DNA from 4 places in the Janthinobacterium leeuwenhoeki genome. Region 1 is predicted to be linked to each of the others. Evidence: predicted binding sites of a transcription regulator. Region 1 holds the regulator's gene; each other region holds the start of a gene.

Region 1 (8,341 bases):
CGCCACGGCCCGGAAAAGCTGGCCCTGATCACCACGGATGCCTACCGTATCGGCGCGCATGAACAGCTGCGCATCTACGGCAAGATCCTCGGCGTGATGGTGCATTCGGTGAAGGATGAGGCGGACTTGCGCATCGCTCTGAAGGAGCTCAAGAACAAGCACACGGTGCTGATCGATACGGTGGGCGTGAGCCAGCGCGACCAGATGGTCACGGAACAGGTGGCCATGCTGTCAGGCGCCGGCGCGGACGTGAAACGTTTGCTGTGCCTGAACTCGACGGCGACGCAGGAAACGTTGAACGAAGTGGTGCGCGCCTACCAGGGCAGCGGCCTGGCCGGCTGTATCATGACCAAGCTCGATGAAGCGGCCTCGATCGGCAATGTGCTCGACGTGGTGATCCGCCAGAAACTGAACCTGTTTTATGTGTCGAACGGCCAGCGCGTGCCGGAAGACCTGTACCTGGCCGACCGCGGCTACCTGATCGACCGCGCCTTCAAGCTCAAGCGCGATGCGGCGGCGACGCAGTTTTCCGATGCCGAACTGCCGCTCTTGATGGCACAGGCAGCCGCCCGCAACAATGAAGCGCGCGGGGTGCGCCTTGGCTAATTTCGATTTCGACCAGGCCGAAGGCTTGCGCCGCATGCTGGCCGGCCCGCAGCCGCGCGTCATGACATTCCTCTCGGCTACGCCGCAGGACGACAAGGGCGCCATGCTGGTCAACCTGGGCGCCTCGCTTGTCTACGGCGGCAATGACGTGCTGCTGCTCGACGCCAGCGGCGGCAGCGATGGCGTGGCTGCGCGCCTGGGACTGGCGCACGGCGCCAGCCTGCGCGACGTGGCGCGCCAGCAATGCGCCTTGAACCAGGTCATCCACCAGGTGCAGCAAGGCTTTGGCGTGGCCAGCCTGGGCGCGCGCAACCATTTGATGGACAGCATGGACTATGCGGGCGAGGACGAACTGCGCCGCCTGGGCAAGACTTTCGACGTGCTGGCGCGCCAGAGCGGCATCGTGCTGGTCGACGGCGTCGTGGCCGACGAGGGCGATTGCTTCCCCGTGCCGCTGATGGCTTCGTCCGATATCGTCGTGCAAGTGTCTACCAGCGCCACCTCGATCAAGGCGGCGTACTGCCTGATCAAGCGCCTGAGCCAGGAACTGGGACGCCGTCCGTTCGGCATTCTCGTCACGGGCGCTTCCGAATCCGAGGCAAAAGTGGTATACGATAATATGACGCAGGCGGCGAGCCGCTACCTGGCCGTGAAGCTGACCTCGATGGGCTCGGTGCCTGCCGATGAATATCTGCATCGCGCGGCGCGGCTGGGCCGCAGCGTGGTCGATGCGTTTCCGCTGGCGGGCGCTTCGGTGGCGTTTCGCGGACTGGCCGAGCGGCTGGCCCGTTCGGCGTCGCCGGTGCTCGGCGGCACCTTGTACCAGACGGGGAGCCCGCACCAGTTCAGCGCCTGAATCGAACCGTAGCACCAGATAAGATAAGAAAACAATAAGCAGCCTATGTACACGGTCAAAGGGAAATCGAACAAGGACTATTTGCTGACGGAGCACATTCCGCTGGTGAAGCGTCTGGCGCACCATATGAAGGCGAAATTGCCGCCTTCGGTCGAGGTCGATGACCTGATCCAGGCCGGCATGATCGGCCTGCTCGATGCCATCAGCCGCTATGAAGAAACGCATGGCGCGCAATTCGAGACGTATGCCGTGCTGCGCATCCGCGGCGCCATGCTTGACGAATTGCGCACCAGCGACTGGCTGCCGCGCAGCATGCGCCAGAACATGCGCAAGATCGAAGAGGCGATGAGCACCTTGCAGCAGCGCCTGGGCCACCCGCCGACGGAGTCGGAAGTGGCGAAACTGCTGAAGATGTCGCTGGCCGACTACCAGGAAATGCTGGGCGACGGCGGCGGCCACCAGTTGGTGTACTACGAAGACTTTCATGACCCGGACGGCAATGACAGCTTCCTCGACCGCCATTGCGTGGACGAGGACAGCGACCCCTTGCGTTCCCTGCTCGATACCGATTTCCGGCAATCCGTGATCGATGCCATCGACGCGCTGCCACCACGCGAGAAAATACTCATGGGCCTGTATTACGAAGAAGAGCTGAATCTGAAGGAGATCGGCGCGGTGATGGGCGTGTCCGAATCGCGCGTCTCGCAGCTGCATACCCAGGCCGTCGCGCGCCTGCGCGCAACCTTGAGGGAGCAGGCGTGGACTGGTCCAGCGTAATCGGGCTGGCGCTGGCGCTGGCGGGCCTGTTGGTCGGCCAGGCACTGGAAGGCGGCAAGATGGCCTCCCTGCTGCAGCCGGCCGCCTTTGCCATCGTGGTCATCGGCACCTTCGGCGCCGTGCTGCTGCAAACGCGGCTGCGCACCTTCGTGCGCGGCCTGGAAATGCTGCGCTGGGTGTTCCTGCCGCCTGCCGACACGCGCGCCGCGCTGGCGCGCGACATCGGGCAATGGAGCCTGACGGCGCGCCGCGACGGCCCGCTGGCGCTTGAACGCCTGATGGAAAACACTGCCGACCGTTTCAACGCCAAGGGTTTGCGGATGATCGTCGACGGCATCGCGCCCGACAAGCTGCGCCAGCTGCTCGACGTGGAAATTTCCGCCTATGAGCTGGCCGAACGCCAGGCCGTCAAGGTGTGGGAGTCTGCCGCTGGCTATTCGCCCACCATCGGTATCCTGGGCGCCGTGCTGGGCCTGATCCACGTGATGGAAAACCTCACCGACCCCAGCAAATTAGGCAGCGGCATCGCCGTGGCGTTTGTCTCGACCATCTATGGCGTGGGCCTGGCCAATCTGCTGTTCCTGCCGGTGGCCAATAAACTCAAGGCCATCGTCTCGCGCCGCGTGCTGCAATACGAAATCACGGCCGCCGTGCTGTACGACATCGCCACGGGCGACCACACGCGCATCATCGAAGAGCGCGTGGCCAGCCTGCTGCACGAGCACTGAGCATGATGCGGCGCGCGCGCAGGAAGTATGATGAGGAACCGGACAATCAGGACCGCTGGCTGATCTCGTATGCCGACTTCATCACCTTGCTGTTCGCCTTTTTCGTCGTGATGTATGCGATTTCGCAAGTCAATGAAGGTAAATACCGCGTTTTCCAGAATGCCATCGGCCAGGCCTTCAGCCTGGAAAAGGGTGCGCCACCCATCATCATGGAAGCACCGCAAGCGATCCCGCTGCCGAATCCCGCCCTGAAACGCCGCGCGGAAGCCATCCGCCGCGAGCGCGAACACATGACGCGCCTGGCGCAGGACCTGACCTCCACCCTGGCGCCACTGGTCAAAGAGGGTAAAGTCCGCGTGACGCAGACGAGCCGCGGCGTGAGCGTGGAAATCAATGCCAGCGTGCTGTTCGATCCGGGCGCGGCGCGCCTGACGACGGAGTCGGACCAGGCCTTGCGCGCCGTCGCCGTGCTGCTCAAGGACGATACGCACGACGTGCAGGTGGAAGGGCATACGGACGTGCAGCCGATCAGCAATTCCAATTTTGCCTCGAACTGGGAATTGTCGGCCGCGCGCGCCAGCGCCGTGGTGCGCTTGTTCATCGCCAGCGGCGTCAAGGCGTCGCGTCTGACGGCCGTGGGCCACGCCGACAACATCCCCGTGGCACCCAACGACACCGGGGAAGGACGCGCGCGCAACCGCAGGGTCGCCGTGACGATTTTGTCCGGCATTCCCGAAACGGTGACGGAAGTGCCGACGGCGCCGCCGGCCAACTAGGACTGGCTTTCGGGCCGGCGCTAGTCCGGCAGGGCCAGGCCCATGTCATTCGCTGGTCATACTGGAATGCTAGGCTGTCGCACTTCTTTTCAGCTTCCAGGTTTAACCCATGTCTTACTCCAAAATGTTGCTTCCTTCGGCCATTGCCATCCTCCTGGGCGTTGCCGCTTGCGGCGGCAATAGCGATCCCGCTGGCAGCGTGCCACCGTTACCCGCCGGTCGCTGGATCGCCGGCGATTTGCATACCCACACCACCCAATCGGCCGACGCCGATGTCAGCCAGACGCTGGACAAGGTACTGGCCAAGGCCTTCGGCAGCTACGGCCTCGACTGGATGGCCCTGTCGAACCATTTGCGCGTCTCCACGCGCGACGCACTGGGCGCGCCGCTGCCGGCGCCCATCCCGATGTCCATCGGCGCCGAGCGCTATGAAATTCCACGCGTGCAGGCCTTGCAGGCGGGCGGCAACTACGCCGACAAACTGATCTTTTCCGGCTTCGAGTGGGACATGCCGACCCACGATCACATCGGCATCGGCCTGTTCGAAGGGGCGGATAAACTGACTGCCAGCACCAGGGGCATGAAGGAGTTCGAGTACCTGTTTACGACACGTGACGCCAGCATGTTCGACGCTGCCGATGTGGCGGCATGGAAAGCCAAACATGGCGAAACCCGCTATAACAAGACGGCTGCCGATGCGCTGCAAGCCATCAACTGGCTCAAGCAGAACTATCCGGAGACCAGCTACGCCGTCATCAACCATCCGTCGCGCAACAAGGGCAGTTACAGCATCGCCGACTTGCGTGCCTTTAACGATGCCGCCCCCAACATCATGTTCGCCATCGAAGGCATGGTTGGCAACCAGATGGAACCGGACCGTGGCGGCTACACGGCAGCCTATACGGATGACAATGCGCTGCTGCGCGTGTATGGCGGCGTCGATTACGTGGTGGCCAAGCTGGGCGGGCCATGGGATGCGCTGCTGGGCGAGGGGCGCCGCATCTGGAACCTGACCGATTCGGATACCCACTTCAAGATTGTCGGCGGTAACAGCAGCGGCTATTTCCCCGGCGAGTATGCAAAGAACTATGTGTTCAACGGCGCGCAAGGTGCACCGCTGGCAAAGGACTTGCTGGCTGGTTTGCGTTCGGGCAAGATGTTCTCGACATACGGCGACCTCATCAACGCGCTGGACTTCAACCTGGCCAGCAAGGATGACCGCAAGGAGATGGGCGGGGAGCTGAAAGTCGGCAACGGCGATAAAGTCACCATTACCATCCGCTTCAGGAGCCCGGCCAAAAACAACTACGAAAAGCCCGTCGATAGCGGCGTGGCCGCCAACGTCAAGCCCGTGGTCGACCATGTCGATCTGATCGTCGGCGATGTGGGCGCGAAGGCGGCGGCGGGCACGCCGGCCTACAACGTTGCCGCCAATGCCAGCACGCGGGTACTCAAGCGCTTCACCAGCGCGGACTGGAAGGTCGGGGCCGACGGCTACTACAGCGTGAGCTACGAAACGACGGCGACGAAGAACCAGTATTTCCGCTTGCGCGGCACCAATCTGGGTACCGATGTCGCCGGTCTGACGCAGGGCGGCGAGCCGCTGGCCGACCAGCGCACGGGCACGACGGACAGCACCCAGCGTTTCAATGACATCAACGACCGCAATTACCGCAGCCTGTGGTTCTATTCGAATCCCGTGTTCGTTACCTTGCGTTAATAGCACAGTCGGCCGCGCGCCGCCGGACGGGTAGGGAGTCCGCTTGATCCCGCTCCGGCTTGGTACAATCGCGGCCTTCTTTCCTTTTATTTCATCATCATGAAAAGCAACTCCCTGGGCGGTCTCGTGTATTCCACCGAAACGGGCCGCATGTGTCCCGCTTGCCGCCAGCCGCTGGCGCAATGCGCGTGCAAGGCGCAAGCGAAGGCGGCGCCTGCGGGCGATGGCGTGGTGCGTGTGTCGCGCCAGACCAAGGGGCGCGGCGGCAAGAGCGTCACCGTGGTCAAGGGCTTGGCGCTGGACGCCATCGCGCTGGCCCTGCTGGGCAAGCAGTTGCGCACGCAGTGTGGCTCGGGCGGCACCGTCAAGGATGGCGTGATCGAAGTGCAGGGCGACCATGTGGACACTATCCTGGCCGCGCTGGCCAAGCTGGGCCACCAGCCGAAAAAGGCCGGCGGCTGAGGGTGTGGAGGCGTGCGGCCCGCTGCCGCGCGCCTGTGGTAACGTGCGTTTCCCATCCACGCGCGCCACTCAAAATGAATATCAAGCTTACCGGCATCGCCATTGCCGCCGCCATCGCGGCAGTGCTGGCGCTGGCGTACTGGCCCGCGCCTGACGGCGGCGCGCCGCAAGCGGACGTGGCTGCCGCCGGTGCACCGCCGGGACGCAGCCTGGAATCGTATTTGCATATCGATGCCAGCCCGCTCGCCGCTGCCGCGCCCGTTCCCGTAACCCTGGCGCAGCAGCTTGCGCGCCTGACTGTCAGTGGCAAGCCGGAAGACGCGTATGCGGCCTTCAAGCTGCTCGACGACTGCATCGTCTTCCAGCGCGAAAGCCGCTTGCCGGGGCTGGAATTCGAGCTGGGGCGCGAGATGACGGTGGAAGAAAAAGCCGTCCAGCAACATCTGTGCGCTGGCCTGACGCAGCGCCAGAGCGAGGACCGCCTCGGCTACCTGGCCACTGCCGCCCAGGCGGGCGTGCCGGGCGCCGCCACCCTGTTCCTGTCGGAAGGGCCGTTCGGCGACCGCAGCGCGCTGCGCAACCGTCCCGACGATCCGCTGGTGCAGGCGTGGAAGCGGCAAGCCATCGCCCAGCTGACGGCGCAGGCGGATGAAGCTGAACTGAGCAGCGTGGCGACCCTGATGATGGTGTATCTGCGCGATGGCGAGGTGGTGCAGAAGGATGCGCCGCAAGCGTATGGCTACCTGCTGGTTCTGCGCCAGGTCTACGACGATATCCTGGCGCCCGGCGTTACCAATCCGTATCAGGATGAATACTGGCACTGGCTGCAGGCCGAACTGACGCCGGAGCAGCAAGCTGCCGCCAGCGCCAGGGCGCAAGCCATCGTGGCGAAATATCGCCAGCATGCGGGGCGTCCCGCGCACGGTTGAGCTGGCAAGGCCGCTGCGCCTTGCCGGGGGAGGCTAATTAAATAAGGGAAATCAACCGATGACGACGCGCCGGCTGGCCATGTTCGTCGTCGCTTGGCCGCTGGGGCCGTAGAAATTGCCGCTCTGGGCCGGGGGACGCATGGCGTTCAGGGCGCCTTGCGTATGTACCATGTGCTTGTTGACGAGCAGGCTGTTCAGGCGGTTTTGTTCCTTGGCTTCGCGCGTCGTCTCGAGCAGGGCTTTCCACAGGGGCGCCGCTTCGGCCTCATTGGCGCCGACCAGCCAGTCTTCCATGCCCGCTTCTGCGGCCGTGAAGCCCGCTGCCGCCAGCGCCTGGTGGCGTTGCGCCGCCAGCTGGCTCAATTGTCCCACCAGTGCCGTCTTGCGCGCCGTGAGCTCCGTGATTGCATCGATGTCAGCGGCAACCAGATGCCGCTGTTCTTCTTTCATCAATGCCAGCAATGTGGTCATGAGCTGTTGCTCGTCGCGCAGGCTGGAAAACGGAGTCACTGATTGCATGAGGGAACCTATCTATTTCGTGAGTGCAGCAAGTCCTTGACTGTGTCGAGGAGACCGTCCGCCACTTTTTCTGAGTTGACCTGGAACTGGCCGTCGGCGATCGCCAGCTTGATGCGTTCGACTTTTTTCGTGTCGAACACGGCGCCGCTGCCGGCAGTTGCACTGGCCGCTAATGCCTGTCCTTGCGGCGACAGGCGTACATTGTCCGACGTTGTCGGTGTTGCCTGGGCTTTCTCGGCATTCCGGGCGCCGGAGGTACTCGCGGGCGCCACCGGCAGGCCGGGATTGCTTTTAATGGTGTTATCGGTAATTTTCACAGCGTGATCCTCGTCTGGTCGAAGTCAAAAAACTCCGGGATATGTGTCATTATCGGCACCTTTTGCGGAAACTTTAGTGCGCCAGACCACAATATCGCTGTCCATCCGTGTTTAAAACGCGACCTCCACCAGGCCGCCCGCCCGCGCCACGCCGCTGATCTGCTGGCCGCTCTGCGTGCGTACCTGCACCGTTTGGCCATCGCCGGCGCTGCCGATGGCGCGTCCTTCTGATGCTACCTGGAAACCGTTGCCACTCGAAACGACACGCACCAGCTGGCCCTGCATCACCACCGGCTTGCGGCGCAGGGTGTCGAGGCGCATCGGCGTACCGGGTGGCAAGGAAATATTCGTGCTGGCGCCCACCACCTGGGCCATGTCGGTGGCGATGCCTGCCGGCAATGCGGCCAGGTCGCCCTGCATCGTCACCAGCTGACTGGCGTCGATGGCTTGCCCTTGCGCCAGCGGCACGGCGCTGGCCACGTAGTCGCCGACGACGGCCACGTTCGCTTGCAAATAGATGGTCCAGTTGGCGGGCGCGGTGCAGCGCACGCCGACGGTGGTCTTGCCCCAGGCGCGCGCACCCGGTGCCATGAACGCTTGCGGCGCGGGGCAGGCAGCCAGGTTCAGGCGCGGATCGACGGCGCCGACGCT
Region 2 (8,341 bases), on a different contig from region 1:
CGTTCGTGCGCACAGGCAAGGCCCGTTCGGCCATCCGCCACCATTTGCGCACGATCAACCTGCCCGAATCGATCGCCCTGGGCCAGCAATTGCTGTCGCAGGCGCTGCACACCCTGAACATCGACGCCGACCTGCCGGCGCCGCTGGTAGAACGCCTGCTCAACGAATCGAGCGCCAATTCCATGGACGAGCTGTACGCGGACATCGGCATCGGCAAGCGCATGGCCACCCTGGTGGCGCGCCACATTTTTGGTTTGATCGGCGGCGAAGCGGCCAGCATGCCCGTGGAACACAATAGCGGCAGCGAACTCGACCCTGTCACCATTTGTGGCACCGAAGGCGTCTCCGTGCAGCTGGCGCCATGCTGTTTGCCGATTCCCGGCGACCAGATCATCGGCCAGTTGCGCCGCGACCAGGGCTTGCTGGTGCACACCAGCGACTGCTCGCAAGCCAAGCGCCAGCGCGCCAAGGAACCGGACCGCTGGATCGCCGTACGCTGGGGAACCGAACTGAACCGCCGCTTCGACTGCCGCATCAAGGTGCTGATCAACAGCGAACGGGGCATTCTGGCCCGCGTGGCCGCCGAGATCGGCGAGTCCGACGCCAACATCATCTATGTGGGCATGGACGAAGACAAGGACAACGTCCTCGACCAGTTGCGCTTCACCGTGCAGGTGAAAGACCGCGTCCACCTGGCCGCCCTGCTGCGCAATGTGCGCCGGGTCGCCGGGGTCAACCGCATCCTGCGTGAGCGTAACTAGCTCTGGGGTCAGACCCAAAACGAAGACTGGGGTCGGACCCTCAGGGTCCGACCCCGGCCCTCACGCTTTGCGGGTTTGCAATTCCCTCACAAATTCGGCACTTCCAACGACCGCATTTCCACGGCTGGCGACACGCAATGCCTGGCGCGCCGCTTCTTCATCAACATGAAATAAAGCAGCATAGGCTTGCTGCCGCTCACCCTTGTTTTTGCCCATGCTTAAATAAAGTGGATGTGGGTGTATCAGGGCATCCTCGCGCCCCTCTGCATTACAACGATAACTGGACCATCGGTAATGTCCCGGATAGCACACCATGCCGGCACGCACGGGATTGAGTTCAATGTAACGCTGGCATATCAGCAAGTAGCTCACATCCTGCACCACACAGGACTTGTAGCGCCCGTCCCACAGCGGTCCGCTACGATGGCGGCGCCAGTTGATGTAATGCGCATGCTCCTGCCCCACCGCCTTCATCATGCGCGATACAGCCAGAACACTATCTGCGGACAGCAGCAAATGCACATGATTCGTCATCAAGACATAGGCATGCAGCAAGCAGCCCTGGGTATTGGAGTGCCGCTGCAATTGTTGTGAATACCAAAGGAAATCGGCGGGCTCAAAAAAACATGCTTGCCTGTCCGCCCCACGCTGCACCACATGCAAGGGCATGCCAGGCATAAACAAACGCTGGACGCGGGCCATGGTCGCACTCCCGTAAAGGAAACTCCCAGCGTGACACGATTACTAAGACTAACCCTGCGTCAACGCAAACTACGCCTCCCCCGGCGCCGGATACGTCACTTCCAGCAACTCCAGTTCCTGCTCGCCCAGCGGCGTGTTGAGGGTGATCAGATCGCCTTCGCGCGCCTTGGTGATGGTGCGGGCCATGGGCGAGACCCAGCTGATCTTGCCGTTCAGGGGGTCGAACTCATCGATGCCGACGATGGTGATGGTGTGCGTTTCGCCGTCGCTGGTGCGGTAGGTCACCGTGGCGCCGAAAAACACCTGGTCGTTGCCATGGTGCACGCTAGGGTCGACGATGGCGGCCAGGTCCATGCGTTTCGTCAGGAAGCGGATGCGGCGGTCAATTTCGCGCAGGCGCCGCTTGCCGTAGATATAGTCGCCATTTTCCGAACGGTCGCCATTCGACGCCGCCCAATGGACGATGCGCACGACTTCAGGACGCTCGACGTCGATCAGCTGCAGCAGCTCTTCCTTGATGCGCTGGTAGCCGGCCGGCGTGATGTAATTCTTGGCGCCGGCGGGAATGGCCAGCGCCAGCGCGGCCGCTTCTTCATCGTCGTCGTTGTCGGATTCTTTTACAAAGGCTTTATTCATCTGCCTATTGTAGCCCCGCCAGGGAGCCGCAGGCACACGGGATGCGGGGGCAAACGGGCTTTTTTGACGTATCATCGTGGCAATCGCGGCAAATCTGCGCCGCACACGGAGACGGATGAAAAAATTCTACAGAGTCAGGCGCTGGCTGTTTGCGCCGCTGGTCTACCTGGCCGCCATCTTCCTGCTGATCGAGGAGTGGCTGTGGGCGACCGGGACGCGCCTGATGCAGGTGATCGCGCAATTTCCGCCCCTGCATGCACTGGAAGCGTGGATCAAGCGCCTGCCGCCGTACTGGGCGCTGGCCATCTTCGTGCTGCCGGCCGTGCTGCTGTTCCCCGTCAAGCTGCTGGCCCTGCTGGCGATCGCGCGCGGCCATGCATTTTCCGGCATCGGCGTGATCGTCATCGCCAAGCTGGGCGGCGCGGCCGCCGTGGCCCGCCTGTACAGCCTGACGCGCCCTACCCTATTGAGTTTGCCGTGGTTTGCGCGCTGGCACGGCCGGTTCATGACAACCAAGGACCGCTGGATCGCCCGCCTGCGCGCCACGCGCCCCTGGCGCCGTGTCAGCCGCCTGTCGGCCGCGCTGGGCCGCGCCCGCCGCGCCTGGTGGCAGCGCTTGCGCAAGGGCACGCCAGGGCGCCATCATTCCCGCCCTGCCAGGGTGCTGCGCCGCTTCGCCGCCTTCTGGCGCGCCCGCCGCTGATGAAGAAAGGCCACTCCATGCACCACACTCCCCGGCTGGCGCCCGCCATGCGCGCGGCGGCGCCGGAAATCTATCTGTTTGACGCTGCCAGCTTGCAATTGCTGGACGCCAACGATGCCGCCTGCGACAACTTGCAGTATGCACGCAAGCAATTGCTGGCGATGACGCCCTTCACGCTGGCGCCGCAGCTTGACGCGCAGCACCTGGCCGCCGTGCTGGCCACCCTGGACGACAGCATCGGCGCGCAAGCCCGGCTGCACGTGCAGCAGCGCCGCCGCGATGGCAGCCTGTATTCGCTCAGCCTGCACCTGTCGCGCGCCAGCCGCCAGGGGCGCGCCCTGCTGCTGGCCGAGGGCGAAGACTTGCGCACGCCGCAGGCGACGGCGGCCGCCCTGGCGCAGGTGCAGTCGCGCTTCAACGCCATCGTCTCGAATACGCCGGGCCTGGTGTACCAGTTCTGCCTGCATGCGGATGGGCGCGCCGCCTTTCCCTACCTGAGCGATGGCTGCCAGGCCCTGCTGGGCCTGGGGCCGGCGCAACTGCACGCGCGCCCGGAACTGTTTTATGAGTTGATCCTGGCCGATGACCGCGCCTCGTATCTGGAATCGATGCAGGCCTCAAAAAACGCCTTGTGGAGCTGGAACTGGGAAGGCCGCATCTGGATCGATGCCTGGAAAGACGTCAAATGGATCAACCTGCGCTCCACGCCGCGCGCGCTGGCCGACGGCACGGTGCAGTGGGAAGGCATCATGACGAATATCACGGAAAGCCGGCTGGAACAGATCGAAGTGCGCCAGTCGCGCGCCCGCCTGGCCGAGCTGACGGCACATATCGACAAGGTCAAGGAACACGAACGCACGCGCCTGGCGCGCGAACTGCACGATGATCTGGGCGGCAATTTGACGGCGATCAAGATGGCGCTGGCCATGCTGACGCGCCGCTTGCCGCCGGACGACCCGTTGCTGCAGGAAAAGGCCGACTATGTCGATGCCCTGGTCGACCGCAGCATCGATGCCGTGCACCGCATTTCGCTGGACTTGCGCCCCTCCATGCTGGACCTGGGCCTGGTTGCCGCGCTGGACTGGCAAGTCAAGGAATTCGCGCGCCAGGCCGGCATCGAATGCCAGTTCATGTCAAACCGCCAGCATATCGAACTGGAGCTGGACCAGGCAACCAGCCTGTTCCGCATCGCCCAGGAGGCGCTGACGAATATCGCCAAGCATGCGCATGCGAGCAAGGTCAGCGTGCGCCTGGCCCGCCAGCGCCAGCATATCAGCCTGTCGATCGCCGACAATGGCGTCGGCATGCGCCTGTCCGACCGCGCCAAGCCGCAATCGTTCGGCATCCGCGGCATGGCCGAACGCGCCAGCGCGCTGGGCGGCACCCTGAGCCTGATGGATGGGCCGGATGGCGGCACCATCCTGAGCATAAAAATCCGGCTGAGCACAGCGCGAGAGGCGATAATAGCGGCTGCAGCCAGTACGCCCGCGCACAGCGGGCCGCCGCCAGACGCGGCCGAGCAGGTGAATTAGATAGGAAACAACGCAGTCATGAAAGAAAAAGCCACCATCCGGGTATTCATCGCCGACGATCATGCGATCGTGCGCGAGGGCTTGAAGCAAATCCTTGCCGATACGAAGGACATCATCGTGGCCGGCGAGGCCGAGAATGGCCACGACGCCATCAAACTGTTTCGCGGCTCGAAATGCCAGGTGTTGCTGCTCGACATCTCCCTGCCCGACCGCAGCGGCATCGAGGTGCTCAAGCAGATCAAGAAGGAAAAGCCGGAACTGGCCGTACTGATGCTCTCCATGCACCGCGAGGACCAGTACGCCATCCGCTCGCTCAAGGCGGGCGCGGCCGGCTACCTGACGAAACAGAGCGCGCCGCGCGAGCTGGTCACGGCCATCCGCCAGGTGGCGCAGGGATTAAAATACATCAGCGCCTCGCTGGCGCAGGAACTGGCCAACACGGTGGGCGAAGACCACGAAACGGCCTTGCACGACACCTTGTCGGACCGCGAATACCAGACCCTGGTCATGATCGCCTCGGGCAAGGCGGTGGGCGCCATCGCCGAAGAACTGAAATTGTCCGTGAAAACCGTCAGCGAGTACCGCGCCCGTTTGCTGGTCAAGATGAAACTCAAGAATAGCGCCGAACTGACGCATTACGCCATCCGCAACCAGCTGGTCGACTGACGGCAAAGCGGCATGCCCGCTGGCATCGGGCGAATTGACAGGACTTCTCCTTGCTTCTCGCACAATAAGTTCTTTGCCAACTCGCATATCATGAGGATAATGAGAAATATCTGAAAAGGCTGTGCCTACATGTCCAGTAAATTGCCATCTTCACCAGCAGGCGCTCCCGCTGGCGCCACGAGTACCGCCGCCGCTGCGGCGATGAACCCGGCCGACATCGCCCGCGAAGCGTTTCGCCGCCTGGCGACGCGCCGCATCGCCCCGACGCCGAGCGCCTACCGCGATATCTACAATGAAATCGCCGGCATCAGCGAACCGGCGGACAGCCCTGCCGCGCCGGCAGCCGTGCTGGCCGCCAGCGCACCCACAGAGAGTGGCGCGGAAAACGTCCTGACGCAGTTTGCCGCCAAGATGAGCGAATCAGCGGGCGAACTGGGCGACTTTGGCCGGCGTTTCCAGCGCGCCCTGAAAGCGCGCGACTGGGACAGCTATGCGCGCACCCTGGCGCAACTGGCGGAAAAACAGGTCAAGAAAGGCGGCGGCATCGAATTGCCGCCCCTGCCGGACGGTGAACAGACGCGCACCCTGCGTGAATTGCTCAGCCGTACCCTGGGCTTTGCCGTCGCCACCTTGCTGACTGGCACGCCAGCGTTGGTGGAAGAAGCCGAATCGCTGGGCGCGGCCATCAAACTGGCCCATACGGAAGAAGCGCTGAACGAAGCGGCGCTGCGCCTGAAACAGCTGTGCTACCAGATCGAATTGAAAAGCGGCGACACGGCCGAGCAGCAGGAACTGCTGCTGCGCCTGTTCAAGTTGCTGCTGGACAACGTCAGCCAGTTGCTCGACGACGACAGCTGGCTGCGCGGCCAGGTCGATGCCGTGCAAAACCTGATCGCCGGCCCGCTCGACCAGCGCGCGCTGGAAGACGCCACACGCAGCTTGAAGGAAGTCATCTACAAACAAGGCCAGCTCAAGCATAGCTTGTCCGACGTCAAGCTGACGGTCAAAAACATGATGATGACCTTCATCGACCGACTGGGCCAAGTGGCGGCCAGCACGGGCGACTTCCATGAAAAGATCGGCGGCTATTCGGAAAAGATCAGCCAGGCAGAAAATATCAGCGAACTGAACAGCGTTCTCGACGAAGTCTTGCGCGAAACGCGCATGGTGCAGAACGAAGCCTTGCGCGCGCGCGACAAAATGGTGCTGGCGCGCCAGGAAGTGCAGGATGCGGAACAACGCATCCACACCCTGGAAGCGAAGCTCCAGCATATGAGCGAACTGGTGCGGGAAGACCAGCTGACGGGCAGCCTGAACCGGCGTGGCCTGGATGACGTGTTCGAACGCGAAACGGCCCGCTCCGACCGCCGCGGCACGCCGCTGTGCATCGCCATGCTGGATCTGGACGATTTCAAGCGCCTGAACGACACCTACGGCCACCTGGCCGGCGATGCCGCCTTGAAACACCTGGTGAAGATCGTCAAGGAAACCCTGCGCTCGATGGACGTCATCGCCCGTTTCGGCGGCGAGGAATTCCTCATCCTGCTGCCAGAAACCACGGTCGATGCGGCCGCCTCGACGATGACGCGGCTGCAGCGCGAGCTGACCCGGCATTTCTTCCTGCACGACAACGAAAAAGTCTTGATCACCTTTTCCGCCGGTGTGGCCCTGCGCCTGCCCAACGAAGACCAGGCCGAGCTGGTCAAGCGCGCCGACCGCGCCATGTACCAGGCCAAGCAAACGGGCAAGAACCGCGTGGTGGTGGCGGACTGAGCCCTGCCCGCTGCACGACATGCCGTCCCGCCACCCGGCCGGACGGCACCTTCATGGCAAAAACAATAACAAGCAGTACTCCTCCAGCATCCGCGCGATATAAAAATAAAACTATTTTTACCCTCAAGTTTCTCTAAAACATGCCGTTTAGCGCGCGGCCAGTCGCAAACTGAAGGGCTGAAAATTAAAATTTAAAGCGCTTCTCGCCATCAATTTTCCTGCAGAGCAACCGTTACCCTAAACAACAGCGGCTTGATTGTCCCGGAACAGCGGGGCAGGCCAAAGTGACTAGCACATAGCGCAATGTAGTACCCGTTTGGAGAATTATCATGGCTGCAGTAATTAACACCAACATCGCTTCCCTGAACTCGCAACGCAACCTGTCGACCTCGCAATCGTCTTTGAGCACCTCGCTGCAACGCCTGTCCTCCGGTATGCGTATCAACAGCGCCAAAGACGATGCCGCCGGTCTGGCGATTTCCGACCGCATGACGTCGCAAATTAACGGCATGACGCAAGCGACCCGCAATGCCAATGACGGCGTGTCGCTGGCGCAAACGGCCGAAGGCGCACTGTCGAGCTCGGGCGACATCCTGCAACGCATCCGCCAATTGGCCGTGCAATCGTCGAACGCCACCAACTCGGCCAGCGACCGCCAGGCGCTGCAAACCGAAGTCGGCCAGCTGAACTCGGAACTGAACCGTATCGCCACCACCACCTCGTTCAACGGCCAGGCTTTGCTGGACGGCACGATGGGTACGGCCAACTTCCAGGTCGGTGCCGATTCCAACCAATTGATTTCGGCCAATGGCGCCAACTTCCTGACTAGCACCTACGGCAATAACCGCGTGGAAAACAGTGCAGTCGCCGTCGGCACCACCTCGAAAACCACGAATGGCGCGATCACGATCAACGGTAAACTGGGCACGGCCAGTCACACGCCCGCCGCCGCAGGTGATTCCGCCAAATCGATCGCTGCCGCCCTGAACGCCAAAACCGCCTCGACGGGCGTAACGGCAACGGCCAAGACGGAAGTCAACGTCGGCATGGATGCCGGTTCGTACTCCTTCGCATTAGTCGGCGACAATACCGGCGCCGGTGCTGCGGCAACCGTCTCGTTCTCAGTAACAGGTTCGGCCAACCAATCCGCTGACTTTGCCGCTGGCATCAACGCGATTAATGCTCAAACGGCGAAAACTGGCATCAGCGCCAGCTACGACTCGACGAATAAGGGTATCAAGCTGAGTAATACCAACGGTGCCGACATCAAACTGACCAACGGCACCACCGCTGCGCCGCGTCTGGACGTGGCCAGCTATACGCTGGCCGGCGGCCTGACGACGGCATCCGACACCAAAGCAGCAAATATCGTTGCAGTGGGCAACGGCACCGTGACATTCGACTCCGACAGCAGCTTCTCCGTTACCGATGCTGGTTCCGGCCTGGGTCTGGGCGCGGCAGCAGCGGCAACTACGAACGTTGGTTCGACGCTGAAATCGGTTGCCTCGCTCGACGTCACCACGTTCGACGGCGCCCAGCTGGCACTGAAGATCACGGATGCAGCCTTG
Region 3 (8,341 bases), on a different contig from region 1:
CATCACCAGCATCGTGCATATCCTGTGCCTGGCGCTGGGCGTGGTCGTGCTGCTCGACCCGTGGGCCGTGCTGTGGCCTGGTTTCTGGCTGTCGTTCGGTGCCGTCGCCACCATACTGTATGCGACGGCAGGGCGCACCACGGCGCCCATGCCGCTGCAGGGCTGGCGCCGCTTGCGCGCGGCAGTGGCGCTGGGCGCCCACACGCAATACGTGGTGACGGTGGGGCTGGTGCCGTTGACGATGCTGCTGTTCTCGCAAGTCTCATTGGTCAGCCCCGTGGCCAACGCGCTGGCCATTCCCGTCATCAGCCTGGTCGTCACGCCCTTGTCCTTGGCCGGCAGCCTGCTGCCTGCGCCCCTGTCTGACGGGTTGCTGTTGCTGGCGCACGTCATCGTGCAGATGCTGGCGCAGGTGCTGGAATGGCTGGGCGCGCGCCGCTTTGCCGTGTGGACGGCGCCCACGCCGCCGTGGTGGAGCTTTTGCTGGGCATTGTTTGGCACGGCATGGCTGCTGGCGCCACGGGGATGGCCGCATCGCTGGGCCGGTATGCTGGGCTGGCTGCCCCTGCTGACGGCCTTGCCGTCCAACCCGCCGCCGGGTGGCATGTGGGTGACGGCCTTTGATGTGGGACAAGGCATGGCCGTGCTGGTGGAAACCCACGGCCACCGCCTGCTGTACGACACGGGGCCTGCCTACAGCCTCGATTCCGATGGTGCCAGCAGGGTCATCGTGCCGTATTTGCGTGCGCGCGGCATCGCCAAGCTCGACGGCGTGATCATTTCCCACAGCGACCTCGATCACGCGGGTGGCGCCATGTCCTTGCTGGAAAATATAGACCTAGGCTGGCTGGCATCGTCGCTGTTCGACGGCCACCCGGCCATCGAGGCCCGGCGGCAAGCCCGCCGCCCGTATGTGCACTGCATGGCGGGCCAGAGTTGGACGTGGGAAGGCGTGCATTTCGCCATGCTGCATCCTTTGCCCGCCAGCCACACGGACATTGCCCTGAAGCCGAACGCCCGCAGTTGCACCGTGAAAATCACGGCAGGCAAGCACTCGATATTGCTGGCCGGCGATATCGAAGCGGCGCAGGAAGCGCAACTGCTGGCGCGTTCCGCCGAAGGCGAACTGGCGGCCGACGTGCTGCTGGCACCGCATCATGGGAGCGGCACCTCGTCCACGCCAGCGTTTTTAAGCGCCGTCCATCCGACCCTGGCGATTTTTCAGGTGGGGCACAGGAATCGCTATAAGCATCCGAAGGCGCAGGTGTATGCGCGCTATGGCGAGATGGGCATTGCGCGGCTGCGCACGGATGTGGAAGGGGCGGTGGTGCTGGCGTTTGGCGACGGTATCGGCGTGACGCAGTATCGGGCAAGTCGGCCGCGCTACTGGCATGGGCGCTAGCGCTGCCAGGCTCGGGAAATGATCGTCGGAAGAGTCCGGAGTGAGTCATCCCAGCCGGGCTTGTTCATGCGCATGGTTCGCCGTGTATGGCGATGCTATCGTGGCGCAATAGTCGCTAAATTACGCGTTCATCGGGTATCTCCAGTCCTCGCTGCCGCACATACTCGAGAAACAGCCGCGCCCCCTTGGCCATGCGCGAGGTGCCATACACGGCATGGATGCTGGGATCGAGCTCTTTCGATGACGTCAGCCGGTACGCCGTGCAGACCCGGCGCAAGGTGCCGGCGGCGACGGCAGGCTCCGCCAGCCAGCTGGCCAGGCGCACAATGCCCGCGCCTTCCAGCGCCGCCTGGAAAGTGGCTATGCCGGAAGTGAAGCGGAAACGCGGTTGCACCTGGTAGCGCACGTTGCGCGTAGCAGAAACGAAATGCCAGTCGCGCAGGATGCGCGGGGCCGAGTGCATGATGATGTCGTGGCCGGCCAGCTCTTCCGGTTCGTCCGGCGCGCCCATGCGTTCTATATAGCCGGGCGAAGCGTACATGTAGCGGCGGTAATTCCACAGGGGATAGCCGATCAGCTCGCTCGACTGGGGGAAGGCGCCGCGGATGGCAAAGTCCAGCTTTTCCTGGATGGGGTCGATCGATTTGTCCGAGAAATGGATGTCCACGGAGACGTTCGGGTAGTCGCGCGAAAATTGCGCCACCACCTTCGGCAAGAATCCCAGCGAGAGGATTTCCGGCGCCGAGAGGCGTACCCAGCCTTGCGGAGAGTTGCTCAATTCCGCCAATTGGTCTTCCGCCTCGGCCTGCGTTTCCAGCAAGTGCTTGGCCGACGCATAATACGTTTCGCCGGCCGTGGTCAGGGTGAACTGCTTTTGCGTGCGCAGGATCAGCTCGGCGCCGATGGCGTCTTCGAGGAACTGGATGGCGCGCGTGACGGCCGACGGCGAGCGTCCCAGCATGCGCGCCGCGTGGATGAAACTGCGCTTTTCGACCACGCTGCAAAAGGCGCGAATTTCCCACATCAGTTTCATCGACATCGCGTGACTCCGGCAAAAGAGGCCAGTAGACCGCACGGGGCGCATTCCGTCAAGCGTTACGCCTGATTGCGTTTTCCGCAATATGAAGTTGCATCCGGAAAAATCCACGGCGCCTATACTGCCGCTATCGCCAATTCCTCATTGCCTATCATGCTGACCATCTCGCTGCTGTGTTTATTTGCCTTCTTTGCCGGCCTGATCGATGCCGCCGTGGGCGGGGGCGGGCTGATCCAGCTGCCGGCCCTGTTCAACCTGATGCCGAACATGGCTTCCACATCCTTGCTGGGAACGAATAAACTGGCGTCCGCCTGCGGCACCACGTTTGCCGCCCGCTCGTTTGTCGGCAAGGTACACATCCCGTGGCTGCTGGTGCTGCCGGCCGTGGCCAGCGCCTTCGTCATGTCGTTTATCGGCGCGGCCGCCGTGTCGTATGTGCCGCAGCAGGTGGTGCGCCCGATGGTGCTGGTATTGATCATCATCATGGCCATCTACACCTTCATCAAGAAGGATTTTGGCACGACGCGCGAAGCGCGCCCCATCGGGCCGCGCGAACGTATCCTGGCCATCGTCATCGGCGGCGCCATCGGCTTTTATGACGGCCTGTTCGGGCCAGGCACGGGCAGTTTCCTGATTTTCCTCTTCATCCGCGTCTTCGGCTTCGATTTCATCCTTGCCTCGGCTTGCTCGAAACTGGTGAATATCGCCACCAACGTGGCCGCGCTGGCTTTCTTCATTCCTGCCGGCCACGTGGTCTATGCCGTGGCTGCACCGATGGCCGTGTGCAATATCCTGGGCGCCCTGACGGGCACCTGGATCGCCGTGCGGCGCGGGGCCGCCTTCGTGCGTATCCTCTTCCTCGTGCTGTTGGTGCTGCTGATCGTCAAGTTGTCCTACGACATCTTCTTCAAGTAAGCTTTCAAACGACAACAAGCCATGAAAACCATCCAGGGCGTGCTGTGGGACAACGATGGCGTGCTGGTCAACACCGAGCAGCTGTTTTATGAAAGCAACCGTGACTTGCTCTTGCCTTACGGCATAGACCTGACGCCGAAGCAATTCTTTGACTGGTTCCTGGACAATAACTACGGCGCCTGGCATGTGCTGCTGGGGCAGGGCCACGCCATCGAGCTGGTAGAGCGCCTGCGCGCCGAGCGTACCGTGCTGTTTGCGCAACGCTTGCGCCAGGCGCGCCAGCTGGCCATGCCCGGCATCGGGCAAGTGCTGGCGGCGCTGCGCCCGCACGTGGCGATGGGTGTGGTGACGAGCGCCTACGCACAGCATTTCCAGATCAGCCATGCGGCCACGGGCTTGTTGCCGCACTTCGACTTCGTGCTGACGCGTGAAATGTATGGGGAAAGCAAGCCAGCGCCCGACGGCTACCAGCTGGGCTTGCAGCGCCTGGGCCTGGCCGCTGCCGACTGCGTGGCCGTGGAAGACTCGCCGCGCGGCTTGCGCGCCGCTAACGCTGCAGGACTGGAATGCATCATTGTGCGCAATCACATGAACCGGCATCACGCGTTTGACGACGCCTTTTGCGTGGTGGAATCGATGGCCGAGCTGGGCGAGGTACTGGCTTCGTTCGTGCCCGGCATGGCGCTGGCACCCCGGAAATTAGAGGCCTTCCTCTGATACGCCTTGCCGGCATGCCATTACAATTGCCTATCGCATTCACCGGCACCATCCCACGATGACACTCCCGCAACTGCACTTTGCCCATGCCAACAGCTATCCTGCAGGCACCTACCGCAAGCTGTTCGCCTTGCTGAGTCAGCACTACAGCGTGCAGGCGCTCGACATGCATGCGCACGACCCCGCGTACCCCGTCAGCACGGGCTGGCCCGAGCTGGTGCGCGAGTATATTGACGAGCTCGAGCGCCGCTACAGCGCGCCCGTGATTCTCGTTGGCCATTCGCTGGGCGGCATGCTCAGCGTGATGGTGGCCAAGCAGCGGCCCGATCTGGTGCGCTGCGTCGTCTTGCTCGATTCGCCCGTGGTGGCGGGCTGGCGCGCCTTGCTGGTGCGTCTGGCGCGCAATACGGCGCTGGGTGAACGGTTTTCTCCTTCGCGGTTTTCCGCCCGGCGGCGCAAGCTATGGCCCGACGCGCAAGCCGCGTATGCACACTTCGCGGCCAAGGACATGTTCGCCATCTGGGCGCCGCACGTGTTGCGCGACTATATAGACAGTGGCCTGGTTCCCCATCCGGAAGGGGTGCAGCTGCGCTTTACGCGCGAAGTGGAAACGGATGTTTATCGCAGCTTGCCGCATCATATCGGCAGCCTCGTCAAGGATGGCTTACCCGTGCCCATCGGTTTTATCGGCGGCACTGAATCGGTGGAATGCCGCCAGGCGGGTTTGAAGGCCACGCGCAAGCTGGTTGGCAAGTTTTTCCGCCAGGTGCCGGGCGGGCATCTGTTTCCCATGGAAAACCCGGTACTGACGGCGCAAGTGGTGCGCGAGATGATCACTGCATTGCTGGCGAAACAATAGCCTGACGCCAAGGATTTTCAGGGGATGGGTGCCAACAGCGGCGGATTTTCGCGTAAAATCCTGCCATCCGGGCCGCGCCTGCAGCAGGCGTGCGGCTCCAGCCATTCCGATATTCTAGAAAGAACCCCCTGCGATGACGATTAAAAGCGATAAATGGATACGCCGCATGGCGGAAACAACGGGCATGATCGAGCCGTTCGAACCGGGCCAGGTCAAGGAACGCGATGGCAACCGCATCGTTTCTTATGGTACCTCCAGCTATGGCTATGACATCCGTTGCGCCGACGAGTTCAAGTTGTTTACCAACATCAACACCACCATCGTCGACCCGAAGGATTTTGACGCGAATAACTTCGTCGACGTGTCGGGCAAGGGCTATTGCATCATTCCGCCGAACTCGTTCGCGCTGGCCCGTACCGTGGAATATTTCCGTATTCCCCGCAATGTGCTGACGATTTGCCTGGGCAAGAGCACGTATGCACGCTGCGGCATCATCGTCAACGTCACCCCGTTCGAACCGGAATGGGAAGGTTTCGTGACCCTGGAGTTTTCGAATACGACACCGTTGCCGGCGAAAATCTACGCCAACGAAGGCGTGGCGCAAGTGCTGTTCTTCGAATCCGATGAAGTGTGCGAAACCTCGTACAAGGACCGCGGCGGCAAATATCAGGGCCAGGTCGGCGTGACGTTGCCCAAGACCTGATTGGCGTGAAAGGCGGCGCGCCAGCCGTCTTTACCTGCCTTTACACCCGCAGCACTAGACCCGCGCCCATGCTTGCCGTTAACCTTGGTATCGGAACACTGAGGAGGCATCATGGTAGCGGCAATCGGTTCAGGCGGCACATTTGGCGCGGCCAGTAGCGCCAGTGCGGGCAGCAGTTCGCAAATCGCGGCGCTGCAAAAGCAGATCACGGCGGCGCAAAAGCAGTTGACGGAATCGCAGAAGGGCGAGCAGACGGAGGCGTCGCAAAAGCTGCAGCAGCAGCTGGCGCAGCAAATCCAGGCCTTGCAGGCGCAAATTGCCCAGTTACAAGCGGCCGCTGCGCAGAAGTCGGCGCAACAAGAGACTCAGACGGCCAGCAGCGCCGATACGGCGGCCAGTCCAGCTAAAGCCACCTTGTCGACCCTGGGCAGCATCATCGATACGCAGGCGTAGCAACACATCCACATCCGCGCGTAAAAAACGCCAGGCTCGCCGACAGGTCAGCCTGGCGTTTTGACGGGCAACAACATTTCCACGCACAGCCCGCCGCCGCTGCGCAAGCTGGCCCCGATGCGGCCACCATGGGCGTTGATGACGTGCTGGGCGATGGCCAGGCCCAGGCCATGGCCGTCCGTGCTGTGCTGGGTATTGCTGGCGCGGAAGAACGGTTGAAAGATGTTGGCCAGGTCGGTGCCGGCCACGCCGGGTCCCCGGTCCAGCACGGCGATGCGCAGCCAGTCATGCTGGCGCGACAGCGCCACGTCCACCGTGCCGCCATCGGGACTGTGCTTGACGGCATTGCGCACCACGTTTTCCACGGCGCGCGCCAGCAGTTCTGGCTGGCCCGTGACGCTGGCGTCGGCCGTGGTCGCATCGCCCGTCAGGGCTATGCCCAGCAGGCGCGCCCTGGCTTCATAGCGGGCGTCGTCCACGATGTCGTGCACGAGGTCGGCGATGCTGACGTCTTCGCTGTGCGTGTGCCCTGCGCCCGCTTCCAGCCGTGACAAGGTCAGCAGTTCACCGATCAGTTTATCCATGCGTTCGCTTTCGCGTTCGATGCGCTGCATCGAGGCGGCCATCTTTTCCGGCTGCTGATGCGCCAGGCCGATGGCAGCCTGCAAGCGCGCCAGCGGCGAGCGCAACTCGTGCGACACATCATGCAGCAAGCGCGTCTGGCTCTCCATGAGATTGCGCAAGCGGCCCGTCATGCGGTCGAAATCGCGGCCCAGGTCCGTCAACTCGTCGCCGCGCTTGCCGCTGGCGTGAAAGCGCGGTGCCAGGTTGCCGTGCGAAGCGGCCTCGAACGCTTGCCGCAGGTCGCGGATGGGACGCGCAAAATACCAGGCCAGCAAGAACGAGAACAGCAGGCTGGCGGCGATGGCGGCGGCCAGGGGAATGAAGGTGCGGTAGGGGCTGTCCATGCGCGGGCCGGGCGGCATGCCGCGGCCGAATTCGCCGCGGGGCGGCGGGGCGCCCGCTGCGCTGGGCCGTGGAGCGGGTCCCATGGTGCGCGGGCCGCTCATGGCGACGGCATTGAGCGTGTCGCGCGCGGCGCCCGCCTCGGCATTGCGGAAGCGTTCGGACGAGGGCAGGAACAGCAGGTAGCGCTGGCTGTCGCTGCCGGCCGCTTCGCGCACCACGGGATGGGGCTGGCTTTGCTCCAGCATGGCGCGCGCCTTGGCCAGCATGGCGGGATGCACCGTGCGGCCCATCAGTTCTTGTCCTTGGGTATCGACGGCAAACACGCGCATGCGTTCGAGCTTGCCCAGGAATTGCCGCAAGGCCCTGCTGCCGCCCGCTTCCAGGGTGGCGCTGGCGGCCTCGATGATCATTTGCGCTGGCGGACTGGTGTCGATGTCGAGGGCTCGCTCCTGCTGCGCGGCCCGGTTTTTCAGCCAGAAGGTGCCGCCGATGCCGATGGTGGCCGTCACTTGCGCCAGCATGATGCACAGAAAAAACTTCCAGAACAGGCGGCCCACGCTTACTCCTTGATCAACTGGTAGCCGAGACGGTACACGGTTTGCAGGCAGGAGCGGCCATCGGCCAGGCTGCCGAGTTTACGGCGCAGGCTGCTCAAGTGCACGTCGATATTGCGGTCGAAGCGGGCCATGGGTCGTCCGAGGCCAAGTTCCGACAATTGATTCTTGCTGACGGGCTTGCCCGCATGGCGTACCAGCACTTCCAGCAGGTTGAATTCCGTGCTCGTCAGCTCCAGGTGCGCGCCGGCCCAGGCGGCGCGGCGCTGCTCGGGCCACATCGTCAATTGGCCCACGGTCAGCGGCGCCAGGCCTGAGGTATCGTGCGGCACGGCTTGCGCACGGCGCAGGATGGCGCGGATGCGCGCCGTCAGCTCGCGCGGCGTGCACGGCTTGGTCACGTAATCGTCGGCGCCCAGCTCCAGCCCCACGATGCGGTCCGTATCGTCGCCGCGCGCCGTCAGCATCAAGATGGGCAGGCTGCTGCCGGCGCGGATGCGGCGCAGGGTTTCCAGGCCATTCATACGCGGCATCATGACGTCGAGGATGGCGATGGCATACAGGCCCGTCAGTGCTTCGGCCGCGCCGCTTTCGCCGTCATGCACGGCGCGGGCCTCAAAACCTTCCTGCGTCAGGTATTCCTGGAACATGCCGACCAGTTCCACGTCGTCATCGATTAACAAAACCTTGCTCATGCCTGTGCTTTTTCGGGTGAATATCGCCCGATGATAGC
Region 4 (4,985 bases), on a different contig from region 1:
AGCCCGGCGTGGTCATCAGCGGCGTCTTGCCGACCAGGGACAGGGGCGCGCCGGGCACGCTTTCGGCCTGGCCGAGCACCGTGCTGATGGCGCGCGCGGTGGTGCTCAGCTCGGGCGCTGGCGTGTCGCCTGCAAGGGCGGGCAGCAGATTGGCTGGTGTCAGCGGTGCGCGGCTGAGCAGGGTGGCGGCTGCGCTGCTGGCGCGCGTGCCCGCGTGGGCGGCGCCAGTCTGGGGACCGCGCGCTTCGGCAGCGTCGGGTTCGGCTTCCGCGTCCGCATACGTCAGCAGGGCGCTGGCGGCCTGGTCGCGATTACTGCCGATTTGAAAGGAGGGGCGGGGATGGATGCCGATCAAGGTCAGCGGGATTTCCGTGCCCAGCTGGGTGCCGGCGGGCAGCTGCATGCGGGCCGGCGTGCCAGCCACGCGTACCAGGTAGCTGCCATCGCCCATGCGGGCCAGCACCTGGCCCTGCATGGATTTGCCGATGAGTCCCTGCAGCGAGCGCTGGAACTCGGCCTGGCGCGGGTCGGCGACGGCATCGGCCGCCCGCGTGGCCTTGACCGGGGTCAAGGGCGTCATGCCGATCGCATCCATCTTCGGCAACATGATAGGTGACCTTGCCCCGTGTGCGCTTACGCGCCGTAGGCGTTGGCCAGGCGCCTTTCGGTGCCCGTGCTGTTGATCAGCTTGGACAATTGCGCCATCCACGGCATGGTCAGGTCGCGGATCTTGCGGTCATCTTCCAGGATCTGCTTGATCAGGGCGACCTTGCGCTGGCGGCCAGCGCTTTCCAGCACGACTTTTGCTTCATTTGCCTTCAGCGCTTCCACATGCGCGCCCACTTGCTGCTCCAGTGCTTCGAGCTCATCCCAGTCGGCGTTGCTGGCGGCGGTCACCATCCGGCCCGTCAGGGACTGCATGGTTTCATAGGTGGTCAGGACTTCTTGATTCGTCATCATGGGTCAGGCACTCGCAAGGCTGGGCATACGTTTCAAATCGGCGCCGGGGATGGCGGCGGGCGTGGCGCCGATGGCGTTCCATGTTTCACGCAAGTCGGTCAGCAGGCGCTGTACTTCTTCCAGCATGCCGAGGTCGTTGCGGATGTTGGCGGCCAGCAGGCGCGCGCCCATGTATTCATACAGGGAGTCGAGGCCTTCGGCGATCTGGCCGCCCGCTTCCTTGTCCAGGCTGGCGCGCAAGCCATTGTCGATGATCTGGATGGCTTTCGAGATGGACTTGCCTTTTTCCGGGATATTGCCCGATTTCATGTGCATCTGCGCGCTGAGCACGGCCACCAGGGCGCCGTCGTACAGCATTACGATCAGCTTGTGCGGCGAGGCCGAGACGATGCCCGTTTCCAGGCCGACCTTGGCATAGGCGTTGACGCCGCGTTGTTGGGTTCCAAACATGTAATTCTCCTGATGTATGGGCTTAACGGTTGGCGGCGATGGAGGCCAACTGCTGGGTCAAATAAGTTTGTGTGGCCGTCAATCTGCTCAGCGTTACGTCGAGGCGCGAGAACTGGGCGCGGTAGCGCGCCTCAACGGTATTGAGCTTGTCGGCAAAGCGCTGGCGCTGATCAGCCACATCCTTGATGCTACTGTTGATGCCCTTGGTGCGGCCCGTGATGAGACCGTCCGTGCCGAGGAAGGAGGTAGCCAGATTGTTCAACTGGTAGGCGTAGCCTTGCGAAAAGCTCACCGTGCCCCGGTCGCCCACGGCGCCGCCAGTCACTTCCACCTTCAGACCATCGGCGGGCGAACCGGGGGCGCCCGTCAGGGTCTGGCCCGAACCGATGACGGGCTGGCCGCCGATGGTGCCGGCCACGTCCGTCCCCTTGGTGGGCGTGACGCCGGCACCGATCAGCGATTCCACACCCGTACCGGTGACGCTGGCCACGGCCAGGTTGGAGACGGAACCATAACGGGACGACGCCATCACCAGGCGGCCGCTGCCGTCAATCGATGCCGTCACGGATGCGCCATTTTCACTGAAGCCCTTGACGCCATTGATCGACGACTGGATCAAGCCGGCCAGCTGGGCAGGTGTGTAATTGCCCGCAGGAATGGTCACGCTGGCCGTATTCTTGGCCGCCGCAGGATCCGTGTCGTTCAGCGTGACGCTCCAGGTGGTGTCGCTGGCAATCGTCGTCGACGCGGGCAAGGTCAGGGTGCCTTTCAGGGTGCCCTGGCTGGCCATATTGGTGATGTTCAGTGCGTACGTGCCAGGCTTGGTGGCGGCCGTCGAACTGGTGAAACTGACGTTGCTGTCCGTGGTTTTTCCCAGGGCGGAGAAGAGGCCGGCCACGTCGGAGAAGTTGGCGCTGATGGCCTTGTCCAGCACGGTCGCGTCCAGCACCAGGCTGCCATCTTTCTGGAACGTAATGCCAACCTGGTCCAGCGTCTTCAGGTTGCCGGCCAGACCACTGATCGAGGTGCTCAGCTGTTTGCGCAGTTGGGACTGCATCGTTTGCGTGGTCGAATCGCCGAGCATGACGCCCGCCTGCTTGGTTTCCGCGTTGTACGACGTCATCTTGGCGATCGACGCGTTCAAGTCGTTGTAGGCCTTGACGAAGGCGGTGACGCTGGTCTTGACCGTCGACGTGTCTTTCGACACGGACAAGGAGCTGCTGCCCACTTTCAGCACGTTCAGGGTCACGCCTTCGATGGCGCTGTCGATGCTGTTCGAACTGTTCGTGATGGGGATGCCGTTGACGCTGAGCATGGTGTTTTGCGCGGCGCTATTCTGCTTCAGGTTTTGCGTGCCCGATGCATCGTAGGACAGCAAGTCGCTCAGCGCGCTGTCGGCGGGCTGGCCATCGCTGCCGCTGAGCGAGATCTTCATCGATGAGTTGGCGCCGGACTTAGACGAGCTCAGCACCAGATGGTACGGCTTGTCCGAACCATCGGAAACGATGCTGGCGGTCACGCCCAGGCCCGCATTATTGATGGCGTCGCGGATGCCTTGCAGCGAGTTGTTGGTCGAGTCGATGACGACCGTCCCCGTTGCCTGCGTGGCATCCTGGGTAAAGCCGCTGCCGATATACGCACCACCGGTGCCGGCCGTCAGCCCGGCCGCCGCCGGATTGCTGCCAGCCACCGTGATGGGGCTGCCGTTGGTCGAACTGAGCGTGATGGAGCTGGCAACGTTGACGTTGAAGCCCGTGTTGGTGGCCGTCGAGGCATGGCCGATGCCGCCCTTGACATCGCCCGTCACGACTTCCTCGATCTGGATATTCGTGCCGTCGGCGCGCGTAAATTGCAGGGTGCCGTCGGCAGCCTTGCCGGTGACGGTAATGTTGGCATCGGCCAGCGCATTCGAGATGGCGTTGGGGCCGGCCAGGGTGGTGTCGAGCGAGGCGCCCGTGATACCGGCGCCGGCAGCCACGCCATTGCCTTGTGTAACGATATTGATGCCGCCGACGGACAGTGCATACGTGCCATCTGCACCGGTGGCAACATTGCCGTAGCCGGCGAACAGGGTGGCGCTGCTGGCGGCCGGCTGTGCCGTGGCCGTCACGCCCGTGGTGCTGCTCTTGGCATTGATGGCTTCGGCCAGCGCGCGCGCGCTCTTGGTCGTGCTGTCCGTGGGAATGGCCGTGCCATTCAGGCTCAAGGAACCATTGCTGATGCCATTTTGCAAAGTGGCGCCGCTGAGGGCCGTGCCGTTCATGCCGAAGGTGCCGCCGGCAACTTTACCGAGCTGGAAGGAAATGGTCGTCTTGGCGCCCGAGCCGATGGTGGAAATCTTGCTGGCGTAGCTAGCCGAGGTCAGGGTTTGCGACTGCGCCAGCTGGCTGACATTGATATTGTAGTTGCCGGCCACGGCCTTGGCGCCGGCCGAGGCAGTAAATACCAGTGGGTCGGCCGGCATCGCCGAGACGGCGCGGAAATTGTTGCTGTTGCTCAGTCCCGAGAGTGACGTCTGGAACGCGCCCACGGCCCCGCTCAGGGTGCCCAGCGCGCTCAACTTGGCCTGGTAGGAAGCGGTTTTCTTGTCATAGCCTGCCAGGGGCGCCGCTTCGGCGGTCATCAGCTTATCGATGATGCCATTCACGTCCAGGATGCTGTTGCCGATGCCCGGAGAGGATAAGGTTGGTGCGATGGCCACTGTCTGCTCCTAGGAAAACACTAATATAAGCTGTTATCGGCAGAATTAATCAGGACTTGAGAGGGACTTTTCTGGTCCTGTTTCCGATTTGCGGAAAAGTCAGGCGGGAAATGCGGAGAAGTATTGCATGAATGGCATGGAAAAAGACCGGGCCAGTCCGGAAGTTATCTGGCTGGCCCTGGCGCGCGCTTCCCTTGCTATGTTGCGATACTGCATTGGCCCCGCGCTCGTTGTCGGCATGGATTCAGGCGCTCTGGCTGATCAGCTGGCCTTTTGCCGAGGCAAATGATTTGGCGATTTCCAGCGCTTCCCGGGTGGGAATCTGGCGCAGGACTTCCTGCGTTGCCTGGTCGATCACTTTGACCACGGTACGCTGGCTGTCTTCGTCGATGGAAAACTGCAAGCCCTGGGTTTTGACCTGTGGCGACTGGTTCAGTTCCGAAACGGCCTGGTCCAGCTCTTCGCGGCTCGGTTCCTTGGTTTTGTTGGCCATCGCGTCGATGCCGGTGTTCGCGTTGCGTGCCGCCTGCGCGCGCGCGGTGGCCGGTTCTGTGGATGGATAGTTCTTGTCGATGCGCGCTGCGGAGGCGGCAGCGATGGTGTCGATAGTCATGTTGCTCCCCTAGTGAAAATTCCCCTGCCGAAGAAATCCGGCAGGGGAACCTGAGTCCAGCGATGTGACGTTGCTAATCGAAGATTAGCCGCGCAGCAGGCTCAGCACGCCGTTTGGCAGCGAGTTCGCTTGCGCCAGCATGGCGGTACCAGCTTGTTGCAGGATCTGGCCACGGGTCAGGCTGGCCGTTTCTGCAGCATAGTCGGTATCGACGATGCGGCTGCGTGAGGCGGACAAGTTTTCCGTCGTCGATTGCAGGTT

Evidence for each region. Region 1 encodes FliA, which starts transcription of late flagellar genes. Its sites were predicted from a motif close to CTAAAGTTTNNNNNNNNNNNGCCGNTA; they were not measured.
Region 2: ACQ4WS_RS17425 (flagellin N-terminal helical domain-containing protein) is a predicted target of FliA. The motif match lies at 6,896-6,922, and genes of this name have one in related genera.
Region 3: ACQ4WS_RS01955 (FlxA-like family protein) is a predicted target of FliA. The motif match lies at 5,687-5,713, and genes of this name have one in related genera.
Region 4: fliD (flagellar filament capping protein FliD) is a predicted target of FliA. The motif match lies at 4,146-4,172, and genes of this name have one in related genera.

What each region holds. Positions count from the first base shown of each region.
Region 1 covers NZ_JBNYXT010000014.1:100,762-109,102, forward strand. Annotated here, with positions in the region: gene flhF (flagellar biosynthesis GTPase FlhF) at 1-606, shown strand, start outside; gene ACQ4WS_RS13500 (MinD/ParA family ATP-binding protein) at 599-1,462, shown strand; gene ACQ4WS_RS13505 (RNA polymerase sigma factor FliA) at 1,508-2,239, shown strand; gene ACQ4WS_RS13510 (flagellar motor protein) at 2,221-2,967, shown strand; gene motD (flagellar motor protein MotD) at 2,973-3,743, shown strand; gene ACQ4WS_RS13520 (CehA/McbA family metallohydrolase domain-containing protein) at 3,853-5,463, shown strand; gene ACQ4WS_RS13525 (translation initiation factor Sui1) at 5,563-5,925, shown strand; gene ACQ4WS_RS13530 (hypothetical protein) at 6,000-6,854, shown strand; gene ACQ4WS_RS13535 (flagella synthesis protein FlgN) at 6,906-7,373, opposite strand; gene flgM (flagellar biosynthesis anti-sigma factor FlgM) at 7,382-7,690, opposite strand; gene flgA (flagellar basal body P-ring formation chaperone FlgA) at 7,802-8,341, opposite strand, start outside.
Region 2 covers NZ_JBNYXT010000023.1:20,694-29,034, reverse strand. Annotated here, with positions in the region: gene ACQ4WS_RS17460 (RelA/SpoT family protein) at 1-761, shown strand, start outside; gene ACQ4WS_RS17455 (transposase) at 822-1,463, opposite strand; gene greB (transcription elongation factor GreB) at 1,533-2,099, opposite strand; gene ACQ4WS_RS17445 (hypothetical protein) at 2,215-2,802, shown strand; gene ACQ4WS_RS17440 (sensor histidine kinase) at 2,820-4,334, shown strand; gene ACQ4WS_RS17435 (response regulator) at 4,353-5,000, shown strand; gene ACQ4WS_RS17430 (GGDEF domain-containing protein) at 5,202-6,773, shown strand; gene ACQ4WS_RS17425 (flagellin N-terminal helical domain-containing protein) at 7,103-8,341, shown strand, end outside.
Region 3 covers NZ_JBNYXT010000002.1:309-8,649, reverse strand. Annotated here, with positions in the region: gene ACQ4WS_RS01985 (DNA internalization-related competence protein ComEC/Rec2) at 1-1,402, shown strand, start outside; gene ACQ4WS_RS01980 (LysR family transcriptional regulator) at 1,518-2,441, opposite strand; gene ACQ4WS_RS01975 (sulfite exporter TauE/SafE family protein) at 2,592-3,353, shown strand; gene ACQ4WS_RS01970 (HAD family hydrolase) at 3,375-4,070, shown strand; gene ACQ4WS_RS01965 (alpha/beta fold hydrolase) at 4,129-4,929, shown strand; gene dcd (dCTP deaminase) at 5,063-5,632, shown strand; gene ACQ4WS_RS01955 (FlxA-like family protein) at 5,744-6,085, shown strand; gene ACQ4WS_RS01950 (sensor histidine kinase) at 6,133-7,611, opposite strand; gene ACQ4WS_RS01945 (response regulator transcription factor) at 7,614-8,303, opposite strand.
Region 4 covers NZ_JBNYXT010000023.1:15,643-20,627, forward strand. Annotated here, with positions in the region: gene fliK (flagellar hook-length control protein FliK) at 1-607, opposite strand, end outside; gene ACQ4WS_RS17405 (flagellar protein FliT) at 634-960, opposite strand; gene fliS (flagellar export chaperone FliS) at 964-1,410, opposite strand; gene fliD (flagellar filament capping protein FliD) at 1,433-4,111, opposite strand; gene ACQ4WS_RS17420 (flagellar protein FlaG) at 4,356-4,724, opposite strand; gene ACQ4WS_RS17425 (flagellin N-terminal helical domain-containing protein) at 4,809-4,985, opposite strand, start outside.